Regions from separate parts of the Desemzia sp. FAM 23988 genome, predicted to be linked through region 2. Evidence: predicted binding sites of a transcription regulator. Region 2 holds the regulator's gene; each other region holds the start of a gene.
What was found. Region 2 encodes CtsR, which represses protease genes until heat stress. Its sites were predicted from a motif close to TTGGTCAAAAAAGGTCAAANA; they were not measured.

Region 1 (4,420 bases), on a different contig from region 2:
AACTATTTTGGAAAGAAGGTATTAACTGTAACCGTTCAGCCAGATGGAACAGTTTCTGCTGCAGGAACTTGGGATGACCAGGTAGTCAATCCCATGATTCAGGTATTATTTGCGGATAATAAAAATAGTGAACTGAACCAAGCCGAGTGGATCAAAGCTGTTTTAAGCTATTTAAATCAGACGTATCAGATTGAAGAAGTCAACCTAGTGGGCCACTCTATGGGTGGTGTGAGCAGTTTCCGATATTTAATTACTTATGGAAAGGATGATTCGTTGCCAGTGGTCAACAAATTTATTGCAATCGGTGCGCCGTTCAATAATTTTGTTTCAGGTAATGAAGAACAATCTGTAGATGCATTAAGTCAAAATGGCCCGCTAGTCATCAGTGAACGGTATAGCGACTATGCCGCTGGCATCCAAGATTACCCTAAAGCAACCAACATGCTGAATATTGTGGGGGATTTAGAAGATGGATCAGAAGGAGATGGGACTGTCCCAAGCAGAAGTGCACTCGCCATTGGTTATTTAATGCAAATGAATGGATTAGAGTACCGAACTGAAATCATTACCGGATCGCAAGCTAGCCACAGTCAGCTGCATGAAAATACTCAAGTGGATGAGCTTGTGGCGAATTTTTTATGGGATAGACCATAAAAACAAAATAAGGACAGTAGAATGTTGATATTCTACTATCCTTATTTTTGTGTTTTAGTTAGTAAATATAAACAGCTACTATTTCTAACTTTTCATTTAAAAAGACTAGTTAGTAATTTGATGGAGTCAATAATTCTGTTGTTGTTGCATCAGTAGACTGTCTAATCAAATTAGAATTTAACGTGATATTAAGTTCCTGCTTCTTTTCTATGGTGGTAGTAACTTCAGAATAGGGCAGGTTTACCTCATCAACCATGTCACTAAAGTTACCGTCTTGAAAAAGAACCCATAAAAGTTTCTTCATCATTTTGAAATGGACCCTATGTCAAGGACATTAAAAAAAAGAGACCTTATGCAACATCCATAAAAAACTGCTTCCTGTATTGAGCAGGGGGCAATTTTTTTAGATTCCATTGTCCGCGTTCATTATTATAATAGTCAATGTAATTATCTACAATTGCTCGCAATCCTTTTAAATTTGTACACTCTTTATACTTCATTTCATCTTTCAAATGCCCAAAGAACGACTCTTGTGGAGCGTTATCCCAACAATTACCTCTTCTAGACATGGACTGCCCTAACTGATTAGCTGCCAACTTTTTATGAAATTTTGGACTAGTGTAATGGACACCTTGGTCTGAATGGATAAAGGCATCTGCGTGTAGCGTTGCGCCGTGGGCGCTTATTCATAAATCAACAGTATTTAAAGAAATATCCAGTTTTAGGTTATCAGACACATAATGAGATAGCACCTCTTTTGTCGTACCGTCTTTAATGGTCGATAAATAACCTATGAACAGAACAAAGGAGAGTATCAGAAAAAAGTTCAAGATTTTGTATCAGAGTATATATCGTAATTAAGCACGCCAACAGATTAGTGAATGGAACCATTATTAAAATAATACTTTTGAGCCATTAAAGAACCCCCGCTGAAGAATTTTCATTTCGAAAATTCTTCAGCGGGGGTTCTTATGCCCTAATCAGAATAACTCTGACGATTTTTATTTGCCTATCTGAACCACGATTTTTCCAACCACTCCGTGTTCTTCACTAACTCTATGAGCTTCACGCAGACCTTCCTCAGTAAAAGGAACAGTCTTACCAATGGTGACTTTCAATTCGTCATTTTTCATTAGTTCAGCTAATTCCTGCAATCTTTCTCCATCTGGTTCTAAGAAGAAATAGCCAGTCTTAATGCCTTTTTCAGCAGCTTTTTCTTCATCCGGCGGAGCAGCAATAGAGACTAATGTGCCGCCGCGTTTCAGCACCGAAAAACTCTTTTCTTGTGTTTCTCCACCTTGCGTATCTAGTACGATGTCGTAATCACTCAATAAGGTTTCAAAGTCTTGTTCTTTATAATTAATGAACTCATCCGCACCCATCGATTGAACAAAAGCTTCATTTTTTCCACTAGCGGTTGCGGCTACATAAGCGCCGAAATGTTTGGCGATCTGGATCGCTAAATGGCCAACACCACCAGAACCTCCATGAATTAGGACACGGTCGCCTTTTTTGATGTGTGCAATCTCTACTAACGCTACCCAAGCTGTTTGGCCTGTGAGCGGAATGGCTGCAGCTTCATCAAAAGAACTGTTTTCTGGAAGAGAACACACCAAATCCTCCTCAACAGCTACATATTCTGCATAAGTACCGGTTGGGTTGGTTTTAGGCCGTGCAAACACTTTATCTCCTGGTTGGAAAGCGGTCACCTGATTTCCAACTTTTTTTACGATCCCCGCTACATCCCAGCCTAAAATGATTGGAAATTTATAAGGCAACATCTCTTTTAGATAACCTTCACGCATTTTCCAATCAACAGGATTGATGGAAGTAGCTTTTAACTCCATTAATATCTGGTCATCGTTTATTTCTGGAAGAGGTACCTCTTGTTCGACTAGTTCGTCAGCAGAACCGTATTGGTTGATAACGATTGCTTTCATAATGACATCCTTTCTATGAGTTTCTCGTAAGCTATTCGCTTGTATTTAGTATACACTTGTCATAGAATCTCCAAAAATAGTTTGTTTGAGCAATGAAAATGTTTGACCATTATTGACCAAAAGAGTAAAATAGACTTATAGTAAATCATTCAACTGAAAGTGGTGGAAAATATGGAGCTGAACAAATTAACAAGTACGATGCAAGAAGCCTTAAGCGAGGCACAACAGATCGCTGTGACTAGACAACATCAAGAGATTGACATTGCTCATTTATGGAAAATATTTTTGACACCAAATCATTTTGCAAAGAATATTTATGACCAAGTCGGCATCGATACGGATCAATTTGAACAAGTGATTGATCAGGAATTAGATAAAATATCGGTCGTTCAAGGAAGTAACCTTCAATATGGGCAATCGATGAGCCAAAATCTGTTTAACTTGATGACGGAAGCCGATAAAATCAGTGAGACCTTTCAAGATGAGTTTGTGTCTACGGAGATTTTTTTATTGGCCTTAATGAAACTTAAAAATCATTCACTGACGAAAGAATTAACGGCTCAAGGGCTGACAGAAAAAAACTTGCGCACTAAAATTGAAGAACTAAGAGGTGGGGAACGAGTGACTTCACAAAATCAAGAAGAAAACTATGAAGCATTGAAAAAATATGGGACTGATTTGATTGAAGCCGTTAAAAGCGGGAAACAAGATCCTATTATAGGAAGAGATGAAGAAATACGAAATGTGATCCGGATATTATCTCGGAAAACAAAGAATAATCCTGTCTTGATAGGAGAGCCGGGGGTAGGTAAAACGGCTATTGTAGAAGGACTAGCGCAACGCATCGTGCGCAGAGATGTTCCAGAGAATTTGAAAGATAAAACCGTTTACTCCTTAGATATGGGTGCTTTGATCGCTGGAGCGAAATACCGAGGCGAATTTGAAGAACGATTAAAAGCAGTTTTAAAAGAAGTGAAGAAAAGTGATGGACAAATTATCTTATTCATTGATGAAATTCACACCATCGTGGGAGCGGGCAAAACAGAAGGCAGCATGGATGCTGGAAACTTGCTGAAACCTATGTTGGCTCGTGGAGAGTTGCATTGTATTGGAGCAACGACGTTAGATGAATACCGTCAATACGTGGAAACGGATAAAGCGTTAGAACGTCGTTTCCAAAAAGTATTGGTTAATGAACCAACCGTTGAAGAAACCATTAGTATCTTACGTGGACTAAAAGAACGTTTTGAGATTTATCACAGTGTCAACATCCACGATAATGCTATTGTAGCGGCAGCAACCTTATCGAATCGCTACATTACGGACCGTTTTTTGCCGGACAAAGCCATTGATTTAGTTGATGAAGCTTGCGCAACCATTCGTGTGGAAATGAATTCGATGCCTACTGAACTGGATCAAGTCAGAAGACGTGTGATGCAGTTGGAAATCGAAGAAGCGGCTTTGAAAAAAGAGCAAGATGAAGCCAGCAAGCGAAGACTGGACATCATTCAAGAAGAACTGGCCGAGTTGAAAGAAGAAGCCAGTCAATTGCAATTGAAATGGGATGCTGAAAAGAATCAAGTAAATCATTTAAGAGATAAAAGAGAAAAATTGGATCAGTTACGCCATGAATTAGAGGATGCTGAAGGACGTTATGATTTAGAACGTGCAGCCGTCTTGCGTCATGGAGAAATTCCAGCGCTTGAAAAAGAATTGAAAGAGTTGGAAGACAGCCAAGCTCAACTCGATTCGAATGTGAATCGTTTAGTGCAAGAATCGGTTACGGAAGAAGAAATTGCCTTAGTCGTCGGTAGATTGACTGGTAT
Region 2 (4,420 bases):
TTCGAGCCCGTTAACCTCCACCACGAGTCATTAGCTCAGTTGGTAGAGCATCTGACTTTTAATCAGAGGGTCGCAGGTTCGAATCCTGCATGACTCATACTAGTTGCTTGTTGACTAGTATGTTTTGCCTTAAACTAAATGCGGGTGTGGCGGAATTGGCAGACGCACTAGATTTAGGATCTAGCGCCGCGAGGCGTGGGGGTTCAAGTCCCTTCACCCGCATCATTTATTTTTTTTGGCACTAAACAGTTGCCGGCTTAGCTCAGTTGGTAGAGCATCTGATTTGTAATCAGAGGGTCGAGGGTTCAAATCCTTTAGCCGGCACCATTTTGCGGAAATAGCTCAGTGGTAGAGCACCACCTTGCCAAGGTGGGGGTCGCGGGTTCGAACCCCGTTTTCCGCTTTCTAGTTATACTAGAAAATGATAACTTGTTCATTAAAGCCGGGGTGGCGGAACAGGTAGACGCACAGGACTTAAAATCCTGCGGATAGTGATATCCGTGCCGGTTCGATTCCGGCCCTCGGCACCATTTTTAGCACCCATAGCTCAATTGGATAGAGTACTTGACTACGAATCAAGCGGTTGCAAGTTCGACTCTTGCTGGGTGCATCTCTTTTAAAGAGTTTTTACCAACGTATACGGGAATTAGCTCAGCTTGGTAGAGCACTTGGTTTGGGACCAAGGGGTCGCAGGTTCGAATCCTGTATTCCCGATAATAAAATAGAGTATCCAAAAGTGAGATAAGCAATCAGCTGTCTCGCTTTTTTTGTATTATGGAGGACGTGGATGATATAATCAGTGCATGTTTCTTCTATAGAATGAGAAAGTAAGCTGTGGGATTCTAGGTTGTATATCTTTCGAAATGCGCAATAGTAATCAGAATGGTTCAGGTATTCTGCAGCTCATGACTATTATATAGAACTCTAGTGGTCGTTTTGAGGTTATTCAATAGAGAAGTGAGACAAACGTTGGTTCTATTAAGAAGTGGGACTTTTCAAATGGAGTTTTTTCCAGTATAATAATAGTCAGGATTAGTCAAAGGAGTATAGAACCTTTGTTAGGAAAGTGGCCTTATATGAAGGCTGAAAGAAAAGGAGGGTTATTAAAAAGTTGATGTTGGCATGAGTAGCGAAAAAGTGTATGATACTTAGACACCAATCATCAATGGTTTTTAATAACAAACAGCACATGGAAAATAAAAATATGTCAGATATTATTGAAGCTTATTTGAAAAAGGTGTTAGGACACTCAGATCAAGTTGAAATCAGACGTAGCGAAATGGCTGATTTATTTAATTGTGTTCCTTCTCAAATCAATTATGTGATCAACACGCGTTTCACTGTGCAAAAAGGTTATTTAGTGGAAAGTAAGCGCGGCGGTGGTGGTTACATTCGGATTATCAAAGTTAAATTGTTGGACGAATCTGAGATGTTAGATACAATAATAGAAATAGTGGGCAATAGTATTTCGCAAAATGATGCTTATGCAATTGTACAAAAGTTATATGACGATGATTTCTTGAGTAAAAGAGAAGCCGTCATTTTGATGGCTGCAATGGAAAAAACAGTATTGGGACTGGAAACTAAAGTGGCTAAAGAAGTAAGGGCACGTATATTAAATTCTTGCCTGAACAATTTGAGATACGAATAATGATAATGTGGAGGCGAGAAAATGAACGAATTATTTACTGAAAAAGCACAAGCCGTGTTAGAGATCGCTCAAGAAGAGGCAAAAGCATTTCGCCATCATTCTGTAGGTACTGAGCATATCTTACTGGGGATTGTCAAAGAGCAAGAAGGTATTGCAGGTAAAACACTCCGTCAGTTTTCAATCACCGAGCAAGATATTCGTGAGGAAATTGAACATTTTACGGGATATGGAACAATGAAATACATTTCAAAACAAGCTGTTTTACCTCATTCTCCTCGAGCAAAACAAGCTATTACGTATGCGACTGATGAATCTAGACGCATGGGGGCAAAATTAGTCGGGACAGAGCATTTGCTGCTTGGCTTATTGCGTGAAGAAGATATTTTATCTTCTAAAATTTTAGCTAATTTAGATGTGAGCTTGAATAAGGCGCGTCAAGTAGTCTTGAAAAAAGTCGGACAAGGCCAAGTGAAGAACAGCAAACGTCAAAGACCTGCAACAAAGCAGCCCACTGCGGGAACGCCCACACTGGATTCATTAGCTAGAGATTTAACCGCTCAAGCTAAAGAAGGCAAAATGGATCCTGTTGTAGGCCGTCAAAAAGAAGTTCAACGAATCGTACAGATCTTAAGCCGTCGAACTAAAAATAATCCGGTATTGGTTGGAGAACCCGGGGTAGGTAAAACAGCCATTGCTGAAGGCTTGGCACAGCGGATCATAGATGGAGAAGTACCTTCTACTCTTACAAATAAACGCTTGATGATGCTGGATATGGGATCATTGGTTGCGGGAACGAAATACCGTGGTGAATTTGAAGAGCGCATGAAGAAAATTATTGAGGAGATTTATCAAGATGGAGAAGTGATTCTCTTTATTGATGAATTGCATACGTTAATTGGAGCAGGCGGAGCAGAAGGGGCTATTGACGCTTCGAATATTCTGAAACCAGCACTTGCGCGTGGAGAATTGCAAACGATCGGGGCAACAACATTAGACGAATACCAAAAACACATCGAAAAAGATGCGGCTTTGGAGAGACGTTTTGCACCAATCCACATTGATCCGCCAAATGAAGATGAAACAGAAGAAATCTTATATGGTCTGCGTTCACGTTATGAAGATCATCATGGAGTAAAAATTACGGATGAAGCAATTCATGCAGCGGTCAAATTATCTAATCGTTATATCACATCTAGACAATTGCCGGATAAAGCGATTGACCTGATAGATGAAGCAGCTTCTAAAGTACGTATCGATGTTACTGGAAAACCAACGCCAGTTGCAGCAGCGATGGAAGAGTTGGAAACATTGATTGAAGACAAAGAAGCAGCGATTCAAAATCAAGATTTCGAAAAAGCGGGTCTTATTCGAACGCAGGAAATGAAACAGCGTAAAAAAATTGAAACATTATTGAGAAAACAAGAGAAGAAAGAAACGCCAAATGAACTAGAAGTTACTGAACACGATATTGCTGAAGTTGTGGCATTGTGGACAAGTATTCCTGTGCAACAAATGGAACAAAAAGAATCGGATCGTTTATTGAAGATGGAAGATGTGCTGCATAAACGAGTCATTGGTCAAAATGAAGCCGTTGTAGCGGTCTCAAAAGCGATTCGCCGTGCAAGAAGTGGTTTGAAAGATCCGAATCGTCCAATCGGTTCATTCATGTTCTTAGGACCTACTGGAGTTGGGAAAACGGAATTGGCTAAAGCTTTGAGTGAAGCGATGTTTGGAAATGAAGAAGCGTTGATTCGTGTGGATATGTCTGAATACATGGAAAAATTCAGTACCAGTCGATTAGTCGGTTCTCCTCCAGGTTATGTAGGATATGATGAAGGTGGGCAATTGACAGAAAAAGTCCGTCAAAAACCTTATTCTGTTATCTTGCTGGATGAAGTAGAGAAAGCTCATCCGGATGTCTTTAATATTCTATTGCAAGTATTGGACGATGGTCATTTGACAGATGGAAAAGGTCGTAAAGTAGACTTCAAAAACACAATCATGATCATGACTTCCAATCTAGGAGCAACAGCTTTACGAGATGAAAAATCAGTTGGTTTTACTGTGAAAGATACGAAACATGATCACAACATGATGGAAAAACGCATTAAAGAAGAGTTGAAAAATGCTTTTCGTCCTGAGTTCATCAACCGTTTAGATGAAACAATCGTCTTCCATTCATTAGAGAAAACTGAATTGAATGAGATCGTTAAATTGATGTCGCAAACAATCGTCAAACGATTAGCTGATATGGACATCCATGCAAAAATCACACCAGCTGCCATCGATGTGATTTCTAAAGAGGGATTCGATCCTGAATATGGTGCACGTCCATTACGCAGAGCTATTCAAAAGAAAATTGAAGATCTTTTAAGTGAAGAGTTGTTGAGCGGAAGAGTGAAAATTGGGGACAACATCACTATTGGTGCTCAAAAAGGAACAATCCGTTTTACGGTTCGGGAACCTAAAAAGTTAGAAAAAGATGCTAAGGCGGAAAAGGAAACAGCTTCTGTCAATTAAGCTAACCAACAAGAAACGTCTATCAGAATTTTAAATTCTGGTAGGCGTTTTTATTCGTGATTGAAATTTATTTCTGATATGATGAAATAGAGAAAAATACGAAGAGGGAAGTGAATTTCTATGAAAAACACAACAAGAAATATTTTATTAGGTGTTGGAGCTGCTGTAGCTATTGGAGCAGCATACATGGTGACTTCAGATAAAGCAATGGAAAAAGCTGAAAGCATGATTAACCGCAAAAGAGCGAAA
Region 3 (4,420 bases), on a different contig from region 2:
TATCGCACGCGCTTTAGCTACAAAGGCTGAATTTTTGATTTTGGACGATGCTTTATCGGCAGTAGATGCACAAACCGAATCACAAATTTTAGCCAATTTACGTGCGATCCGAAAAAATGAATCGACTATTATTGCTACCCACCGAATCAGTTCTATTATGCACGCGGATGAAATCATTGTTTTGGATAAAGGACAAATCGTAGAACGCGGTAAACATGCCGAATTATTACAAAATGAGGGTTGGTACCGCAGAATGTATGAAGAACAACAACTGCAACAAAAAGTGGAAGAAGGAGGGGAATAAACTAGTGGAACAAAAGAAAAATTTTACGATACGAGAACAAATCCATATTTTAGCTGGTTTATTCTCATTTACAAAACCTTTTTGGCTGCCGTTCTTAGCTGCTATCATTGGAATGGTCATTGTTTCCAGTATAAATGCTTACTTGCCTGTAGTGATTCAACGCTACATTGATGAATACTTAGCTGTAGATCAAGTAGCTCTTGATGCGACTATTCGTATTACGCTATTTTACTTTAGTTTTGTAATAGTGAAAATGATTGTGGTATATGCAAAAGATTATTGTTTTAAGATAGCATCCGAGAAAACAGTTGCGAGTATGCGAAACCAAATTTATCATAAAGTGGTTCATTTAGGGATGCGTTATTTTGACCAAATTCCGAATGGTTCAGTAGTTTCGCGAGTCACCAATGATACAGAGACCATTAAAGAATTTTGGAATGTATTCTTGACTTTTTTAGACGGCTTTTTAAATGCCATAACCATTGGTGTAGCGATGTTTAGTCTAAATGCTCGTTTAGCATGGGTATTTATGGCCTTTGTACCGATCGTGATTGTATTGATTTATATTTACCAAAAATACAGTACATTGATCTATGGCCGAATGCGAGAAGCTTTGAGTCGATTGAACGCCAAATTGAGTGAATCCATTATGGGAATGACTATTATTCAGCATTTTAATCAAGAAGAACGAGTAAAAAATGAATTTGATGATGTAAATCAACAATATGTAGCCGCGAGAAACAATATGTTTAAAATGAATGCTTTGTTATTGATGCCGGCCATTAATTTGATTGAAGCTATTGCATTGTTTGTTGTATTGTGGATCTTTGGATTGCGTCATTTGCAAGGTATAGCAGTAGATATTGGGATTGTTTATGCATTTACGTCATATGCTAAATCGTTCTTCCATCCTATTGGAAATATGCTGGATAGTTTAAGTATTTTTCAAGATGGATTAGTTTCAGGAGCACGGGTAGTCAGTTTATTAGATCGTGATGATATGGCCCCCAGTGCAGAAGAGGACGCAACTGGCAGGGTTACCGAAGGGAAAATTGCTATTCAGGGTCTATCCTTTTCTTATGACCAAGAAAAAGAAGTTCTCCAAGATATCTCAATTTCGGCAGAACCTGGTCAAACTATTGCTTTAGTCGGACAAACTGGTTCAGGAAAGAGTTCTATCATTAATGTGCTGATGCGTTTTTATGAATACGCTAAAGGTGATGTGCTGATAGATGGACAATCCATCCGGGATATTCCGATTGAAAAATTACGTGAACAAATGGGATTGGTTTTACAAGATAGTTTTATGTTTTATGGCGATATTGCTGACAATATCCGGCTGCATGGGAATTATTCTGATGAAGAGATCCGTCAAGCCGCTGAGTTTGTAAATGCAGACAGCTTTATTGAAGAACTCGATGGTGGTTACCACGCAAAAGTTATTGAAGGTGGAGCTACATTCTCAACAGGTGAAAAACAATTGATCAGTTTTGCCCGTACCATTTTGCGAAACCCTAAAATATTGATTTTAGATGAAGCTACCGCAAATATCGATACCGAAACAGAAAAGAAAATCCAAAAAGGGTTAGAAAATATGCGTCGCGGCCGTACAACCATTATTATTGCCCATCGCTTATCGACAATTCGAGATGCAGATAAAATCTATGTGTTACGACATGGAGAAATTATTGAAGAAGGAAATCATGAATCATTGATTGATCAACAAGGGGTTTATCATGATATGTACCAACTTCAAACTTTCCAAGAAAATAATTAGACTGTTTAATCTACTTTGAGTCGCTTTCTATTTATAGAGAGCGGCTTTTTCTCTATGGTACTCAGAGTTGAAATTAGAATTAAAGAAACTTGTTTGAGCGAAATATGAGCCTATTTGCAAATTTTGGCTTGTGTTTTAGGCTGATATTAGATAATATTAAGTAGTTGTCATCCTGTCTCCTTAGTGTAATGGATATCACGTAAGATTCCGGTTCTTGAGATGGGGGTTCGATTCCCTCAGGAGACATTAAAAAGAGCGTGGAGCAACACGTCTAGAGAGTACGAATTAATCCGCTCTAATATACATTGATAAAGGGGTCAGGGTTTTATCCTGGCTCCTTTTACCTGTATAATCAAAAACAGATATAAAAAAAGTGAGAAATAAAACAAAAAGACAATAAAAAGTTTGACCTTTATTGACCAAAAGAGTAAAATAAGGGTAGAAACTCATTGAAACTGATTCTTTAGAATGAGTATGATACAATCATTAGGAAACAAATTAGAGGAGGAATACTTCATGAACTTAGTACCTACAGTTATTGAACAATCATCAAGAGGTGAACGCGCCTACGATATTTACTCACGTTTATTAAAAGACCGTATTATCATGTTAAGCGGACAAATTGATGACGATGTAGCTAATTCAGTTATTGCACAATTGCTCTTTTTAGATGCACAAGACCCAGAGAAAGATATCTATATTTACATCAACTCTCCTGGTGGTAGTGTGACAGCCGGCTTTGCTATTTATGACACGATGAACTTTATTAAATCTGATGTTCAAACGATTGCAATGGGAATGGCTGCTTCAATGGGAAGTTTCCTATTAACAGCTGGAGCAAAAGGCAAACGTTTTGCATTGCCGAATGCAGAAATTATGATTCACCAACCATTAGGCGGAGCACAAGGACAAGCAACTGAAATTGAAATTGCTGCTCGCCACATCTTAAAAACACGTGAACGTTTAAATAAAATTTTATCTGACAGAACTGGACAACCCATTGAAGTTATTGAACGTGATACAGATCGTGATAACTATATGTCTGCAGAAGATGCAAAAGCATATGGTCTGATCGATGAAGTAATGGAAAATAACGCAGAACTACCAGGTAAATAGATTAGTGAACAAAGGAGACCTTTTCCATTAAATTGGAGAGTGGTCTCCTTTTCCATTGTAAAAAGAATGTTTTTCATTTGCGCGGATTCCAAGTATACTATTAAGTATCACTAATAGGAGGTAATATGATGGATATTAGCAAGATCAAAGCAGATAAAGTCAATACAACTTATGGATTTAAAATTGGTAAAGAAAGTGCACCAGTTAAAGTGATCGAATTTATTAATTTGCGTTGCCCGTACTGCAAAAAATGGTATGTTGATTCTAAAGATGTATTGACTGACTATGTGCACGAAGGAAAAGTCCAACGCATCATTAAATTATTTGATAAAGAAAAACCCAGTTTGAAAAAAGGGAATGTCGTTCATCATTATCTGGACTACAAAAATCCGGAAGATGCATTGATTGAAATAGATTACTTTCTTGCTCATCAAGATGAATGGGGAAATCTAGCCGATTTAGATCAAGTGGCAGAATATGTGGTTGAAAAACGCGGATTGACTCACCAACCTAATGAAATTGAAATCAATGGCATCATTCAGGAAGCTGACGATGCTAATGTAGTATTTGTTCCATCCGTATTCATTGGAGACCATGTCTTCGATGAGCATATCACTCCTGTGGAATTAAAAGAGTTGATTGATTTAGAATACGCCAAAAAGAACTCTTGAAACTCAGCCGTAAATAAGTAACACATTTGTCAAAAAGGACTGAGAAACGGTTCTTTTTACACTCCTGGACATAAAGAATGAAGTGGTAAAAACCGCTTCTTTATGTCTAAGGTTTTTCAAAAGGACTACCCATATCGAATTAACTCAGTAATGAGAGATTCTTGAATTAATAGGTTGCATGTTGTCCCAAGAATTGGTAGAATACAACTGTAAGAGATAAAACAGACGAGGGAAGTTCTGTAAAATGTAGAATGAAGAGCATGATTTAAAATCAAATGTCTTTATGCATTTTAATCTCTTTGTTTTTTTTGATATAGAGGGTCGCTAAACGGCTGACGTGGACGAAAAACGACCCGCTTAGAAAGAGGTGGCTCATGGAAGAGGTTTTGTCTGTTATAGAAAAAGTAGCTCCTGACGTAATAGACACTCTAAAAGAGAGACACCGAATTTTGAGGAATATCTATTTGTTAGGACCAATCGGAAGACGAGTGCTCGCTGACAAAATAAGTATATCTGAAAGAAGTTTACGTACGGAAGTGGAAGTGTTGAAAA

Region 1: clpB (ATP-dependent chaperone ClpB) is a predicted target of CtsR. The motif match lies at 2,694-2,714, and genes of this name have one in related genera.
Region 3: clpP (ATP-dependent Clp endopeptidase proteolytic subunit ClpP) is a predicted target of CtsR. The motif match lies at 2,484-2,504, and genes of this name have one in related genera.

Annotation. Positions count from the first base shown of each region.
Region 1 covers NZ_JBGQQS010000001.1:1,550-5,969, reverse strand. The annotation lists gene ACEN4L_RS00025 (alpha/beta fold hydrolase) at 1-654, shown strand, start outside; partial or broken gene ACEN4L_RS00020 (IS3 family transposase) at 1,005-1,442, opposite strand; gene ACEN4L_RS00015 (NADP-dependent oxidoreductase) at 1,656-2,594, opposite strand; gene clpB (ATP-dependent chaperone ClpB) at 2,766-4,420, shown strand, end outside.
Region 2 covers NZ_JBGQQS010000010.1:196-4,615, forward strand. The annotation lists tRNA gene ACEN4L_RS07125 (tRNA-Val) at 1-23, shown strand, start outside; tRNA gene ACEN4L_RS07130 (tRNA-Lys) at 25-97, shown strand; tRNA gene ACEN4L_RS07135 (tRNA-Leu) at 141-222, shown strand; tRNA gene ACEN4L_RS07140 (tRNA-Thr) at 252-327, shown strand; tRNA gene ACEN4L_RS07145 (tRNA-Gly) at 332-403, shown strand; tRNA gene ACEN4L_RS07150 (tRNA-Leu) at 442-530, shown strand; tRNA gene ACEN4L_RS07155 (tRNA-Arg) at 537-610, shown strand; tRNA gene ACEN4L_RS07160 (tRNA-Pro) at 641-714, shown strand; gene ACEN4L_RS07165 (CtsR family transcriptional regulator) at 1,190-1,651, shown strand; gene ACEN4L_RS07170 (ATP-dependent Clp protease ATP-binding subunit) at 1,673-4,171, shown strand; gene ACEN4L_RS07175 (hypothetical protein) at 4,292-4,420, shown strand, end outside.
Region 3 covers NZ_JBGQQS010000003.1:130,743-135,162, forward strand. The annotation lists gene ACEN4L_RS03150 (ABC transporter ATP-binding protein) at 1-304, shown strand, start outside; gene ACEN4L_RS03155 (ABC transporter ATP-binding protein) at 258-2,081, shown strand; tRNA gene ACEN4L_RS03160 (tRNA-Arg) at 2,256-2,327, shown strand; gene clpP (ATP-dependent Clp endopeptidase proteolytic subunit ClpP) at 2,598-3,197, shown strand; gene ACEN4L_RS03170 (DsbA family protein) at 3,326-3,868, shown strand; gene ACEN4L_RS03175 (sugar-binding transcriptional regulator) at 4,243-4,420, shown strand, end outside.